2 regions of the Arthrobacter flavus genome follow, and region 2 is predicted to be linked to the other one. Evidence: riboswitches for the same ligand, from Rfam matches in the RefSeq annotation. Region 2 holds a riboswitch; the other holds the start of a gene.
The links. Region 2 has a riboswitch for cyclic di-AMP ahead of ABD059_RS01305 (LysM peptidoglycan-binding domain-containing protein). Riboswitches for the same ligand answer to the same signal wherever they lie in the genome.
Positions count from the first base shown of each region.

Region 1: another riboswitch for cyclic di-AMP. It lies ahead of ABD059_RS11820 (M23 family metallopeptidase); the one in region 2 lies ahead of ABD059_RS01305 (LysM peptidoglycan-binding domain-containing protein).

Region 1 is NZ_BAAAIJ010000047.1:373,589-380,837, forward strand. Features, by position in the region: gene ABD059_RS11800 (glucose-1-phosphate adenylyltransferase family protein) at 1-173, opposite strand, end outside; gene ABD059_RS11805 (MarR family winged helix-turn-helix transcriptional regulator) at 170-667, opposite strand; gene ABD059_RS11810 (SGNH/GDSL hydrolase family protein) at 726-1,496, opposite strand; gene ABD059_RS11815 (diacylglycerol/lipid kinase family protein) at 1,598-2,560, shown strand; gene ABD059_RS11820 (M23 family metallopeptidase) at 2,709-3,323, opposite strand; cyclic di-AMP (ydaO/yuaA leader) riboswitch at 3,409-3,592, opposite strand; gene ABD059_RS11825 (siderophore-interacting protein) at 3,698-4,834, opposite strand; gene ABD059_RS11830 (ABC transporter ATP-binding protein) at 4,831-5,718, opposite strand; gene ABD059_RS11835 (FecCD family ABC transporter permease) at 5,720-6,793, opposite strand; gene ABD059_RS11840 (FecCD family ABC transporter permease) at 6,790-7,249, opposite strand, start outside.
Region 2 is NZ_BAAAIJ010000003.1:66,423-73,671, forward strand. Features, by position in the region: gene ABD059_RS01290 (hypothetical protein) at 1-61, opposite strand, end outside; gene ABD059_RS01295 (cytochrome c biogenesis CcdA family protein) at 58-936, opposite strand; gene ABD059_RS01300 (DsbA family protein) at 936-1,676, opposite strand; gene ABD059_RS01305 (LysM peptidoglycan-binding domain-containing protein) at 1,852-2,637, opposite strand; cyclic di-AMP (ydaO/yuaA leader) riboswitch at 2,754-2,930, opposite strand; gene ABD059_RS01310 (VIT1/CCC1 transporter family protein) at 3,071-3,799, opposite strand; gene ABD059_RS01315 (universal stress protein) at 4,056-4,487, shown strand; gene ABD059_RS01320 (isopenicillin N synthase family dioxygenase) at 4,659-5,684, shown strand; gene ABD059_RS01325 (Lrp/AsnC family transcriptional regulator) at 5,744-6,232, opposite strand; gene ABD059_RS01330 (serine hydrolase) at 6,682-7,164, shown strand.

The DNA.
Region 1 (7,249 bases), on a different contig from region 2:
ACCATCCAGACATCCGAGATGCCGCTGTGGTGCAGGTTGGAGAGCGGGATGTCGATCAGGCGGTAGGAGCCAGCGACGGGCAGCGCCGGTTTGGCACGCTGATCCGTCAGGGGCCCCAGCCGTCCACCCGAACCACCTGCGAGCACGATCGCAAGGACGGATGGTCGGTTCATAGTTGCTCTCCAGGGGTTGGTTGATTCAGGATCCAGTGGGTGCTGTCGAGTTGGGCCAGGATTTTCTTGCCAATCCGCTCCAGGTCCCGGACGTCGTCGTCAGTCAACGCGTCGAAGACCGATTCCCGCACGTGGTCAACATGCGCGCGGGCCAACAACTGCAGGTTGGCCAGCCCGTCGTCGGTGATCCGGGCGGTGGTGACCCGGCCATCGCTGGCGCTGGGGAAGCGGGATACCCAGCCTCGTTGCTCAAGTTTCTTCACCACGTGGCTCAGGCGGGACAAGGACGCATTCGACCGGGCGGCGAGCTCGCTCATCGCGAGGGTGAGGTCGTCAGTCTCGGAAAGCATCGCCAGGACGTGGTAGTCGAACAGGGTGATCTTCGCCTGCCGGAACAGGTGGGCGTCGAGGGTGCCAGGGAGCATGGTGGTGACGGCGTAAAGGGCAAGCCAGGCTTGCCGCTCCTCGGGATTCAGCCATCGGACACCAGTCATCACGCCATTCTGACACAGAGACCGTTCGCCACCATGGCCCCGCTGGGCGGCCGGGAGGCTAGGCCCACGCCGGGCGGGTGAGCTCCGGGTACTTGGCCGTCAGCACATCCCCCGAAGACACGCCGCGGAGGCGCCGTCCCACCCACGGCGAGAGGTAGTCACGTGCCCACTGGGCGTCCGCCCGTAGCTGGTCGATCCGGGACGACGCAGGTATAGCCTCCAGCTCGGGTAGGTCGATCTCGTGGGAGGCCCTCAAGACTTCGAGCACCCGCTTGGCCATGAGGGTGTGTCCGGCGCTGGACATGTGCATCCGGTCAGTGTCCCAATAGCCCCAATTCTGGAACTCCCTGAACCGCCAGTAGTCCACCACATCGGCGTGGTGCCGGTCAGCGATTTCGCGGACCAGTTCGTTATAGATGGCCGTCCGCCCGCGGGTCTTGCCGAACACCGCCGACCCCACCGAATCAAACCCGGTAAACAGCACCACGGCGGCACCTGAGCTAGCAAGGCGGGCCACACCGTCGTCGTAGGCGGCCATCAGGGCGTCAATGTCGATCCGCGGCCGCAGAATGTCGTTGCCACCCGCGTAGATGGTGATGAGCGTGGGCTGGAGGGCCAGGGCCCGGTCCACCTGCTCGTCCAGGACCTGGCGCACTTTTTTGCCGCGGACGGCGAGATTCGCGTACCCCCAGGAGCTGTCGGCAAGGATCAGTTGCTCGGCCACCCGGTCCGCCCATCCCCGCACACCGTTCGGGCTTTCTTCATGCCAGTCGCCGACGCCTTCGGTGAACGAATCGCCCAGGGCCACATATCGTTGAGAGAATTCCACTAGTAGAGGCTACCTGCTTCAGCCGCGCGATAAGGTGGCATTGCAAGCAGACTGATAGCTTTCGCGCTGCTCCCGCCCTCCCCCGACCTGAGAAGGACATCATGACCCAGCCCTCCGATAATCGGACCAAGCGCGCCGCGTTGATCATCAACCCGGTCAAGAACACCGGGGCTGATATTCGTGCGATCGTTTCGGAGCTCTGCGCTGCCGAGGGGTGGGACGAGGTGCTGTACCTGGAGACGTCGGCTGACGACCCCGGCCGTGGCCAGGCGCAGCAAGCCGTCGACGCTGGCGTGGACGTGGTGATCGCCGCTGGCGGCGATGGAACGGTCCGCTGCGTGGCCGAGGTTGTCAACGGCACCGGTATCGCCCTGGGCCTGATCCCGCTTGGCACCGGCAACCTGCTGGCCCGGAACCTGGACATCGCCGTCGACAATCCGCGCGAGGCCGCCAAGGCTGCCCTGTTCGGCACCGAACGCAATGTCGACGTCGTTCATGTCACGGTTGACCGCGCCCAGGACTCGCACGTGTTCCTGGTGATGGCAGGACTGGGATTTGACGCGTCGATCATGGCCGACACCCGCGATGACCTCAAAGACAAGGTGGGATGGCTGGCCTACGTTGACGCCGGTATCCGGAACCTGAGCGGCAAACCCGCACGCACCCAGATCACGCTGGACGGCGGCGAGGTCATTGAGCGTCGGCTGCGCAGCGTGATGGGCGGCAACTGCGGCAAGATCATGGGCGGGCTGGAGATTTTCCCCGGCGCAAAGATTGACGACGGCCTGCTGGACATTATGACCGTGGCGCCCACCGGTCGACTGGGCTGGCTCGGCGTCGTCGGGAAGCTGTTCGCCCGAGGGAAGGGCAAGGACCCGTCGCTTGAGTACTTCCAGTGCAAGGAAGCCGAAATCCAGCTCGACGAACCGCAGGAGATCCAACTCGACGGCGACCCCCTCGGCAAGGGCACCCACATGGCCCTGCGCGTGGACGCGAATTCGTTGCGGCTGCGGATGCCCTACGGCAGGAAAGATCCAGCGGTCGTCACCCACCCGGAGCCCTAGGACCGGATCCGGGGCTGGGTCCGGTCTAGGACCGGGTCCGGTTCCGGGTCCGGTTCCGGTTGCCCACTGGCCAGCCCCAACCACTGGGAATGTCTAGACAATCCCACCCACCGTGCCCGCCCCGTGGGGAGGATCGCCGGTACCTGACCTAGAGCCGGGTTTGGGGATCTACTTTTTCGCCGTCGACCAGCAGTTCGAAGTGGAGGTGGCATCCGGTCGAGTTGCCGGTGCTCCCGACGGCGCCCAGGCCTTGGGCCTTGTCCACTTTTTCCCCGACGGTCACGCCGATCACACTGAGGTGGTTGTACGAGGTTTCGAGGCCACCGCCGTGGTCCACCACGATCCGCTGGCCACCGCCATAGGCATGCCACCCGGACTCCACTACGGTACCCGCGCGGGATGCCAGGACCGGCGTACCGCAGGCTCCTGCGTAGTCGGTCCCGGTGTGCAGTTCATCGCCGTATCCACCCAGTGGGTTCACCCGGTACCCGAACGATGACGCAATTTCGGCACCCTCGATGGGAGTGATGAACGTCGCCGCGTCGCTGGACAGGACAGTGGTTTTGGCCTCGGCAGTTGCGGCCGTCGCGACCGGGGACTCCCTGCCGAAATCAATGTCGGCTTCAGCGTCAGCAGTAACCGGGGCGGCCACGGCGGCGCCGCTTGCTGCGGTGGGCGCTGCCGAGGGTGAAGACTCCGGGGCGGGGAAGGCTGCGGTGAGGACAAGCCCGGCCGCTGCGGCGAGGACGCCTACGGCCAGCACAGCTGGCCGACGGTTGGATGTCGATGGGGACTTCGGTGGGGCGGACGCGCGGCGGCGCCCGGATGTGACCGGCTGGAGCAAAACAAGAGCCTCTCTGCAACGCCGGTGAAGTTAGCTGTCGGATTCGAGCAAGAGTTGACTCGGCCCACTGCTGCTCTTCCTGTGAGCGGAAGAGCGGTTTGCGAAGGGCTGCACCCCAAGGCAGATAACTGCCGAAGATGGGTCCTCCACCCCTGCCACGGTGAATTGGGGACCGGCTGCTGGCAGGGTTAGGCGTGCAGTCCGGGAGCCACAAAGATGCGGATGGCTCCCTACAAGAATAGAACGCTTTGCCGAGAAGTTATAATTTCGTTACATAGCTCACGGCGCGCCGACTAGCCAAGCTCGGAACGGCCACTCCGCCAATACCCCATAAACGCGACCTGTTTGCGGTCGATCCCGACGTCGCGCACCAGATAGCGCCGCAACCCTCGGACCACCGCTGCCTCGCCCGCGATCCAGGCATAGAAGGGGAGCGCACCGGAGGGCCGGTCCGGGTTCAGCGAGGTATTCAGGGTAGACGCGTTCAGTCGCTGCGGAGTTTCCCACAGGATCGTCTCGTCGATGTTCACTTCTTCCGGCTCAGGGCCCGCTGTGGCGGCGGCAGCGGCGGCAAGGGTCAGCCCGGCGCGGGAGCTGGCATCGACGCCGACGGCGAACGGCGTGGCCAGTGACACCCAGCCGGGTACCCGAACGGCGTCTCGGACCGCCGCGTCCAGCAGTTCACCGTGAGGGCGTTCGCCGCGGGCCAACCAGATGATCTTCACTGCCGAGGTGGTGGAGACGGCCTGGAAATCTGCGGGGTCCGGCACTTCGAGGAAGGCGTGCCCGCCGACGTCGGCGGGGAGTGATTCCAGGATGGCGCTGATAGCAGGGACAGCTGTCTCGTCGCCGGCGAGGAGAACATGCTGGGCGAGCCCCGGACGCCACTCGATCCCGCCGTAGGAGCCAGCGGTGGTGCAGGTCGCGGCGTGGACGTTCGGCCCGATCAGCCACATCCGGTCACCGGGGGTGGCAGCGGCGGCCCAGAGCGACGCCGGTCCCCCGTTCCCCTCAGCGTCGAAGTGCATCACAAAGTCGACGTCGATCTCTGGCTCGTCGCCATCGCACCGGGCTGCCCTGACGGTATAGGTGCGCATGGCGCCGCGTTCGGCGGGGTCCATCGCAAGCCACTGCTGATACCAGCCTGATCCCTCGGGTGGCGACTCGAGTAGCTCCCGCATGTTCACGCGGGGGGCATCGTCCCCGCGGGTGGCGGGGATCAAGACCTTGATCCGCAGGTCCAGCGTTGGTCCCTGCACACCGAAATTCCTGAGGCAGGACCCGCCGAAAGTGATGCGTTGGAAGTTGGCGCTGAGGCGCTGCACCCGAGTGACGACGACGTCGAAGGCTGATACCGCCGAGACGGCCCCCTCGGTGCGCTGTGGTCCGCGCTCGCGCCGCTGGGCCGTGCGGTTGCTGACTTCGGTCATGTTGCTGCCTCCAGGTGATGCGCGGACAGCGTGTCCTGCGGATTTGGCAGGAACCCCTGCCCAGTGGACGTTTCGGATGACGACTGAGTAGCTCCGTCGCCTGAGTGGTGTCGGCCGACCGGAACCACCATGGGGGTGCCGGACACGGGGTCCGGAATGACGCGGCATTGCAGACCGAAAACTGAGGTGACTGTCTCCTCGGTGACCACCTCCGCGGGGCTGCCCTGCGCGGCGATCCGGCCGTCGGTCATGGCGATGAGGTGATCGGCATAGCGTGCGGCGAGGTTAAGGTCGTGGAGCACGATAGCCACCGTGGTGCCGTCGCGCCGGTTCAGATCAGTGATCAGATCCAGCACTTCCACCTGGTGGGTGACGTCGAGGAAGGTGGTGGGTTCATCCAGCAGCAGGATGTCAGTCTGCTGGGCGAGGGCCATCGCAATCCAGACCCGCTGCCGCTGCCCACCGGAGAGTTCATCGACAAAACGGTCAGCGAGCTCAAGGGTGTCGGTGACTTCGAGGGCGGCGGCGACGGCGACGTCGTCGTCGTTGGTCCACTGCCGGAACCAGCCCTGGTGTGGGTAGCGGCCACGACCCACCAGGTCGGCGACGGTGATCCCGTCCGGCGCTACGGGCGTCTGCGGCAGCAAGCCAAGGGTGCGTGCGACGGCGCGGGTGGAAAGCGAGTGGATGTCCTTGCCGTCGAGACTGACGACGCCGGCCGATGGCTTGAGCAGACGGGCCAGTCCACGCAGCAGGGTGGATTTGCCGCAGGCGTTGGCGCCGACAATCACGGTCACTTTGCCGGCGAGCAGCTCAAGGGTGAGGTCCTGGACCACTTTGCGGTCGTCGTACGCGAGTGTCAGCTCGCTGGCTTTCAGCGCCATCTCAGCCTCCCTGTCCTGTCCGGTTAGCGGTCACAAGCAGCCACAGCAGGAACGGCGCGCCCAGGACGCCAGTTACTACGCCGACCGGAAGTGACACGCCGGGAATCATGGTGGCTGCCACGTAGTCTGCGGCGAGAACTATCACCGCGCCCACCAGTCCGGCCGCGGTGAGAGAGACAGCCCCCTTCACGAGGCGGCGGGAGATTGGGCCGGCGAGGAAGGCGACGAACGCCACCGGCCCGGCGGCCGCAGTGGCAACGGCCGCGAGAGCCACCCCGACGGCGATCAGGGCCAGCCGCGATGGTTCGACCCGGATACCGAGGCTGGCAGCGGTGTCGTCGCCCAGTTCCAGTCCGCGCAGACCCCGGGATAGGACGGCCGCTGCGGGGATCAGCAGCAGCAGGGCGAGGATGAGGATCGTGGCCCGGTCCCAGTTGCTGGAATTCAGGGAGCCGTTGAGCCAGACCAGAGTGTCTGATGCGGTGCGGATATCGGTGCGGGTGAGCAGGAAGCTGACTACCGCGTGCATCACCGCGGCGAAGCCAATTCCCACCAGGATCAGCCGGTACCCGGCCGCCGAGCCGCGGCGGGAGAGCAGGTAGATCGCTGCCGCGACGGCGAGGGCCCCGATCAGGGCGGAAAGGGACACCGCAACGCCTGCCGCCCCGAACAGCACTATTGCTGCCACGGCAGAGGCACTGGCTCCGTAGCTGATCCCAATGATGTCGGGGCTGGCCAGCGGGTTCCGGAGCATGGTCTGAAAAATGGTGCCCGCCAGGCCGAAGGCCACCCCGATGAGGACCGCGATCACCGCGCGGGGAAGCTTGTTTTCCATCACGATGAACGTAGCGCCGGGAATGTCGGCGCCGCCAAGGATCCTGAAGAAGTCCGGGATGGTTACGGTATAGGTGCCGAGCAGGACAGAGACCGCGAACAGGACGGCGGTGATCCCCGCAAGGATTCCGATCACCAGGCGGCGCTGGGCTGACTGGTGGCGCCTCGCGCTGCGTAGATTGGCCTGGGTATTCCTCACCGGGGAGGTCGGTGTGACCGGCGGGGAGGTCTGCAGGCTCATAGTTGGGCCAGCTTCCGGCGGCGGACCAGCCAGATGAATACGGGTGCGCCGATGACGGCGGTCATGATCCCCACCTGTACCTCGCCAGGCGGCAGGATGAGCCGGCCGACAATGTCTGCACCGATGAGCAGCACCGGGGCGAGCGCCACCGAGAAGGGCAGGATCCACCGGTAGTCGGGACCAGTAAGCACCCGCACCAGGTGGGGAATCACCAGGCCCACAAAGGCGATCGGTCCGGCGGCTGCAGTTGCAGCGCCACACAGGATGACAACGCCGAGCGCCGCGACACCGCGGGCTACCGCCACGTTCTGGCCGAGTCCCTTCGCGATGTCATCGCCGAGGGACAGGCTGTTCAGAGCCTTACCAGTCAGCAGGGTCAGCAGGACGCCGACCACAAGGAACGGCAGGACCGGCAGAAGGACATCCCAGCCGCGGCCTGACACGGTGCCCACCTGC
Region 2 (7,249 bases):
GAAGAAGAGCGTTGAGCAGAGAGGGTCGCTGAGTTGTGGGGTTCCCGGTGCGGGGAGTCATGGAGCTTCCTTTGACACTTGATCCGAAGACGCTTCTGGTGATGCGGAGTCATCCGGGGGTGCTGATGACCTGTGGCTGCGCCGGCGTAAGTAGGTGGCGCCGGTTGCGGTGAGGAGCATGAGAATTAACAGCATGACAGCTACGTCGGGGATTGAGTCCGCGAAGGTACGTACCGCGTTCTCGAGGGCGAACTGGTCAGTAACGGAAAGGATCCCACCCAGACTCGCTGTTCCGTCTGTGGCGATGAGGAAGATTCCGATGCCGATTGAAAGGGAGCCAGAGATCACCATAATCCAGGTGTTGGACCACCGTCCGATGGTTACAGGGCGGGGACGAAGCCACCGACGTCCGGAAACACCGAGGCGGTCCCACAGTGCAGCGAGAAAGAACAGCGGGACTGCCATTCCCAGTGCATAGATGGCGAGCAGAATTCCGCCGTAGACGGCGTTGCTGCCAGCTGCGGCGACGGTAAGAATTGACCCAAGGATGGGTCCGGTGCAGGCTCCTGCGACCCCGTATGCCAATCCGAGGACGAAGACGGAACCGCCGGAACCGACAGTCGCGGACCGGGTGCGGATGAATGCCGGTAGGCGGACACCGAGGATCTGAATGAGACCCAAAACGATCATGAGGGCGGCTGCGAGCCCGATGAGAATGTGTCGGTCAGTGGTGACGAGGGACCCCAGGGTGCCAGCGAAGACCCCCAGGGGTACGAGGGTGCACAACAATCCTGCGTAGAAGAGCATGGTCCGGCCGACCAGTTGCTGTTTTGTGCTGAAGGCATACGCGAAGAATGCTGGCAGCAACAATGCTGAGCACGGACTGAGGAGGGTGAGGAGACCACCGAGGAACGCCCCGCTGTATCCGATGAGCATTACTGGGGACTGGTTTCTGCCAGCACAGTCTCAATGGCTTGTTCAAATACTTCTACTGGTTGGGCGCCCGAGATGGGGATGTCGTTCACCAGAAACAAGGGTGTTCCGGTAGCTCCCAGGGCTGCGGCTTCCTCAGCGTCGGTTTGAACAGCCTGATTGAGCTCCTCCGAGTCCAGATCCGCTGTGAACGCCGTGATGTCGGCTACCCCAACTTCTTCTGCGATGCGGATCAGCTCCTCGCGCGGGAGGCTGATATGTCCGCGGTCGGGGGCCGCAGCGAAGACGGCCTTATTGAACTCCCAGAACCTATCCTGTTCCCCTGCTGCCCGGCCGGCAACTGCAGCGCTAAGAGACTCGGCCCCGAAGACCGGCAAATCTCGCCACTCAATCCTTAGTTCCCCGCTAGCTACATACTGCTCGACCAACGCCGGCAATGTCTCGCGCGAGAAAACCCCGCAGAACGGGCATCTGTAGTCGGCGTATTCGACCAAAACAACTGGGGCGTCAACCTCACCTATTGCTAACGGGTCGTCGGCGATGCGCCGGGATAAATCGAACTTTTCTTCCTCCCGGCCACCGGATTCCTCTGCGACGTCTGTTCCTGATCCATCTGAAGCGGGGGAGGAGGCTCGCTGGGATGCGATCAACCCAATCATCAGGATGAGCGCGGCGACAAGCAGGGCAGCGATGAGGGTGGCCGATCGAACACCTGTAGTTCGTTGATCAGATTCTTGTGGCACTTCATTACTCCTGGCGTCATGCGTCCACTGGGGGAGGCGCAGGGGGAGGGAAAAAGAAAAAAGGGGGGAAAGGATTCACCCGGACACCAGATCCTGTCTGTCTGATCTGGTGTCCGGGCATGTCCGAAATACACCGAGGTCGGCCAGGTCAGAGCCCAGCCAGCGGGTTTGTCGACTAGAGGTTGACCCGGTAATAGACAGGACCGGAACCTACGTTGACGGATTCCTCAACCGTCTGGTTACCGTTCCAGCCGCTGTGGATGGCTCGTCCGTCGCCGAGGTAGACGGCGTTGTGTGAAAAGCCCATCCCGCCGTCCGCGTAGTAGACGAAGTCGCCGGGCTGGGGATCCGATACTGGAGTAGCGAAGGCCATCAAGGACTCGGGGGACTCATCTCCTACCCCTATCACCCCGGCGGCTCGCAATGCTCCTTCGCCCAGGACGGTGCAGTCCTGAATAGCGCCCAACTGCGTGTTAGCGAAGGCAAGAATACGGCTGTTGGCAGTACCGCTCTGGGGAGCGTCCGAGGAATCCCAGATGTTTCCTGACTCGTTGCTCACCCTGGTGCTCAGGGCATTGATCGATGCACTTTGTGTAGTCAGGCTAGAGTCGGAAACCGCTGATGACGGGCCTGCGGAGCCGGCGTCGATCGCTGCAGCATTCTCGGCATTCGACTCATCTGACAGGACGATGGTGTTTCCCGGGTAGATGATTGACGTGACAGTGAGCTGGTTCAGGCTCAGGAGCTTGTGCAACGCCACACCTGTCTGGACGCTGATAGCTCCCAGCGAATCACCTGACTGCACGGTGTACGCAGTGCCTTGATCGGTGGGGGTCGCCTCCACTTCGACTGGTGAAGCAGCCGATGAGAGCGATGAAACGGTGTGATCCTGCGCCGGGTGGGCGATCGCCGAAGCGTGGGCGGGGCTCGCTCCCGCCGCCAGCATTCCGGAAGCAACCACAAGCGCTGCGACTTTGGGCCCCTACTGGGAGAGGGTGGACTGCCCGCTGAGGAGAAGAATCGAACGGCTTTTCGTATCGGCGCGATGTCGAGCACGCAGAGTATGTGATGACATGGGTAATCTCTCCCTATACCTACGAGGTGAGCTGTCGGATTCGGATGGGAGGCACCCGGCCGCATGAGGACAAAATCCCCATTCGGCTTCACCCCAAGGGTTCTAAAGAACCCACCTGTGGTTTCCCCGTCCCAGCCTTCCTATCCAAGGACCTAAGCCTCTGGCTGGGTTCGGTAAGAGGCATCGATGAGCCCCACTTTTAGTGGAGCGTTGTAATCAACCTACTCGGAAAAGCCAAATGTACAAACATTTACCTCGAGTGCGGTTTTCCGGTCGGCAGCCTCAAGGAAAAAGGACAAATCCGGGGCGTTGTCGAGCATTAGACCACTCCGGTGGTCCCCAGGAGCGACCCGATGAGGAAGGTGGCGGCCAATGCGAGCGCGCCGCCGAGAACGATCCTCACAGTCGGGCGCGTCGCTGGATTGTCGCCAATCCGTGCGCTTCCGTAGCCGGTGATGGCGAGGGCAATCAGGACTGCGCCGAAGGTCCAAAGGACACGAGTCTCCTCTGGAAACAAAAGGATTGTCAGCAGGGGGAGAATCGCTCCAAGGGTGAAGGCCAGCGCAGACGCCCCCGCAGCAGCGAGCGGGCTCGCCACGGCGTCCTCGCGCAATCCGAGTTCCGCTTCGAGATGGGCCCCCAGGGCATCGTGTTTGGTGAGTTCGACTGCCACCTGATGGGCCGTGTCCGGGCTCAGCCCTTTTGATTGGTAGATTCCGGCAAGCTCCACAAGCTCAGCCTCGGGCTCGGTCTCCAGCTCAAGGCGTTCCTTGGCGATGAGGGCCTCCTGGCTGTCTTTCTGACTACTCACGGACACGTACTCTCCAAGAGCCATGGATATCGCACCGCCGACAAGACCGGCGATGCCAGCGGCAAGAATCACGGGAGTTGCCGTTGTCGCACCCGCGACTCCGACGACCAGGGCCGCGACCGAGACAATTCCGTCATTGGCTCCGAGTACACCGGCTCGCAGCCAATTGAGTCTGCCATGGATGGTGTTGTCATGCGGTTCATCACTATGCGTGCCTGGTACGGGAGAACTAGTCATGCCCGTAATCTAGGCCTCCACGAGCCAGTGCACCAGTAAGGATCCACTCTCATGCCTGCGTGACGAATCGGGTGACCGCGACGCACTTCACGGTGATCCACTGCGGCGCTGGAGAGAGCTGCCGGTCAACATTGCGCTGGGCGGTGTGGTCCACGGGTCGGCGAAGAGGCACTCGATTCTTTGACCGAGTAGGGTAAGCGAACCAAGTAGGCACCACATACCGCAATTGCGGTTCGAAGTTCGAGGAGGACACGTCATGACCGGAAGTGTGATTGTTGGTGTGGATGGAAGTGAGACCGCATTTAAGGCAGCCTCACGCGCCGCGACTCTTGCTGAGGGCCTCGATGCCGAACTCGTGGTGGTCAGCGCGCACATTACGGGCAACACTGAAGTCGTCCATATCGGCAATGACACATGGATACTGGACGATGCTGAGCAGGCTCTCAAGCTGGCCGAGCAGGTTGCAGTGAAGCTGCGGGAACAACATCCCTCTGTGAAGGTCCGCCCCGCTGCGGGACGGGGCAAGCCGCAGGATGTCCTCATCGAGGAGGCAGAGCGTACCGACGCCCAGCTGCTGGTGGTAGGTAACGTAGGAATGAAAGGGCTCCGGCGGGTGCTGGGCAGCGTTGCCTGGAGTGTTGTACACAACGCACCCTGTGATGTGCTCGTCGTGAAGACCGCATCCTGATTACACCGCAGGTTCGACGCTACGTCCCGGCCTGACCCGAGAAGTGCAAACGGCCGCATGGGCGGTCGACATACTTCGCAACGGGATCGTTCGACTCCCCGGCTTCGGTCGTAACATTGAAGCGGATACGGACTCCGGTTTCCGAAACGCGTCGTAAAGGACTATAAGAACTTGTCACTCGAATCACTGCCTGTCCTGGATTACTCTCAGCTGAACGCAGGCCCGGAGGAAGCATCAGACTTCCGGGACGGTTTGCGCAAGGCGATGCACGAGGTCGGGTTCCTGTACTTGGCAGGCCATGGCATTCCGCAGGAGCTCATTGACGCCATGCTCGACACCTCCCGGCGTTTCTTCGACCTGTCGGAGGAACAAAAACTGGCGCTGGAGAACGTTAATAGCCCCCAGTTTCGTGGCTACACCCGGATGGGCGCTGAGCTGACCGACCGGGCGGTGGACTGGCGAGAGCAGATCGACATTGGGGTCGAGCGCGACGCTGTGGAAACGGGGGGAGATGTAGCTGACTACTGGCGGCTGGAAGGCCCCAATTTGTGGCCGGCTGAATTGCCCGAGATGCGGGAGATCGTCTCTGAATGGACACAGCGACTGAGCGCCATCTCTCTCGATCTCTTGCGGGCGCTTGCGGTGTCTCTCGGCGCACCAGAGGACAGCTTCGATGAAGCCTTCGGTTCCAACGCCTTCCCGATGCTGAAAATCGTGCGCTACCCCGGTGAGTCCGGCAACGAGCCGAAACAGGGCGTCGGTTCACACCGCGACGGCGGAGTACTGACCCTGCTCCTGGTAGAGCAGGGAAAGGGCGGGCTCCAGGTCGAATACCAGGGAAAGTGGATTGACGTACCCCAGGTTCCTGGAACCTTTGTCGTCAACATCGGTGAAATGCTTGAGTTGGCGACAAACGGCTATCTTAAAGCGACCTTGCACCGTGTCATCTCACCCGGTACCGGCGCCGACAGGATTTCGCTGCCCTTCTTCTACAATCCGGCACTCGACGCCACCATGCCCGCCCTGCGCATGAGCCCGCAGTTCCACGCCAAGGCTCAAGGGCTGTCGGCGGATCCGACCGACAGTCCAATCCTCGAAACCTACGGGGATAACGCCCTGCGCTATCGGTTGCGGGCCCACCCGAACGTTGCCGCACTTCACCACGCCGACCTCCTGCAGCAGCAAGGACAGCAATAGAGAACGTAGACAGCCATCGGGTCTGAAGCTCAGCGGAACGGGTGTGGCTCCCCGTTGGTCTAGTTACCCAGCGTCGCAAGGAGCGGACCCATCCGGTAGGGGATGGGTTGCCGGAGGAACATGCTGGTCCTGGTTCGCAAAATTCCAGGGCAGAGGCGAATCTCTTCCGACACCCGGTAGAGGTCATCCGGGTCGCGAGCGACGACCCGGCAGAGAAGGTCTGTTTCTCCCGCGGGTGCCAGACACTCGACAATTTCGGGAATGGCGCGGAGCCCTTCAACGGCAACATCGATCCTGTGCTGGTCAAGCTCTGCGGCTACATGCGCTGAGATGAACAAGCCCAGGGCCTCCGGCGCGATGCGCACACTGTTGTCCCTCAGCGCGCCTTGGGACTCGTAGCGCTCCAGGCGCGCTTGGACCGTCCCGCGGGCTAACCCTGTGCGGTGCGCGATGGCCAGCACGGTCATTCGAGAGTCAGCGTCAAGTGCTTCAAGGACTGCACGGTCAATAGCATCCCTGATCGGACGGTGATCTTTGTTGGTGGCCATGGGTTCTCCTCAGTAGGTGCAGTCAGGATGACCACACTTCGCGCTTGTACAGCTAGAAGTCTAGTCAGATTGACTACTAAATACGCCGACTGTTGCACACAGGCCAGACGATGTTGCTCAATGGAAGACAGAACGGCCAGGAATGGAGATCCCTTCCCAGGCTTGAGAAGCAACTAGAGAGCACACCCACTCCAAGGTTGCGAAGTGCCGCTCCCACAAGGAGCACGCGCAGTCCGTCGCCCCATCCCTGCTGCGGACTTCTTCGATCTGGTTCAGCCTGTGCCCCGGCACCGTCGCCGGCGCCGCGGTTCTTGCCCCGGCGGTGGTCTGTGGGACGCTCTTAACGGGCGAGAGTGTTGGCGCAGTCTGGCCGGAGGTCACAGAACCCCCACTCGTCGGCTCGTTGACATGCTGTTGCGCCGTATCCGCCGCAACAGGATCGAACCACCTTGGAGGTCACTACGAAGAAGTCTGCGTTTCTACCTGCCATTGCCACTGCCGTGCTGGTGGCCGGTGCTGGCTGCGCTCCTGCGACAGAGAAGCCGCCGGGCGGGGCTCCCGAACAACCTTCGGCACCTACACCCTCTTCCGCCAATACTTTGCCGACCGATTCCGACCGTTCGGAGGAACCGCCGTCGGCCCCGGTTGCAGAAGCACCCGAGTCACTGGATGACGACATCACAGCGATCCTTGACGCTGCGGGCGACTACCAGGTCGGGGTTGCCATAGCCGGCGCCTCGGGTGATGACGCACGAGTGTTCGGGGAAGAGTCAGCGTTCTTTGCTGCCAGTACGGCGAAGATCATTACGGCTGCCGCCTTTTACCATTCAGTCGAAGACGGCGAAGCCAGTCTCCATGAGAATCTGGGCCAGGAGGACGCGGCCTTCCAGATCCAGGACATGGTCAATAAGGGGTGGCTTGTGAAAAAGTGAAATATGCGACGTTAGCGCGAATATTCACCAGAAATCAGCCGTCGGCCGGGGCGACCGGGCCGGTTTGTAGCCAAGAAGTCCTTCG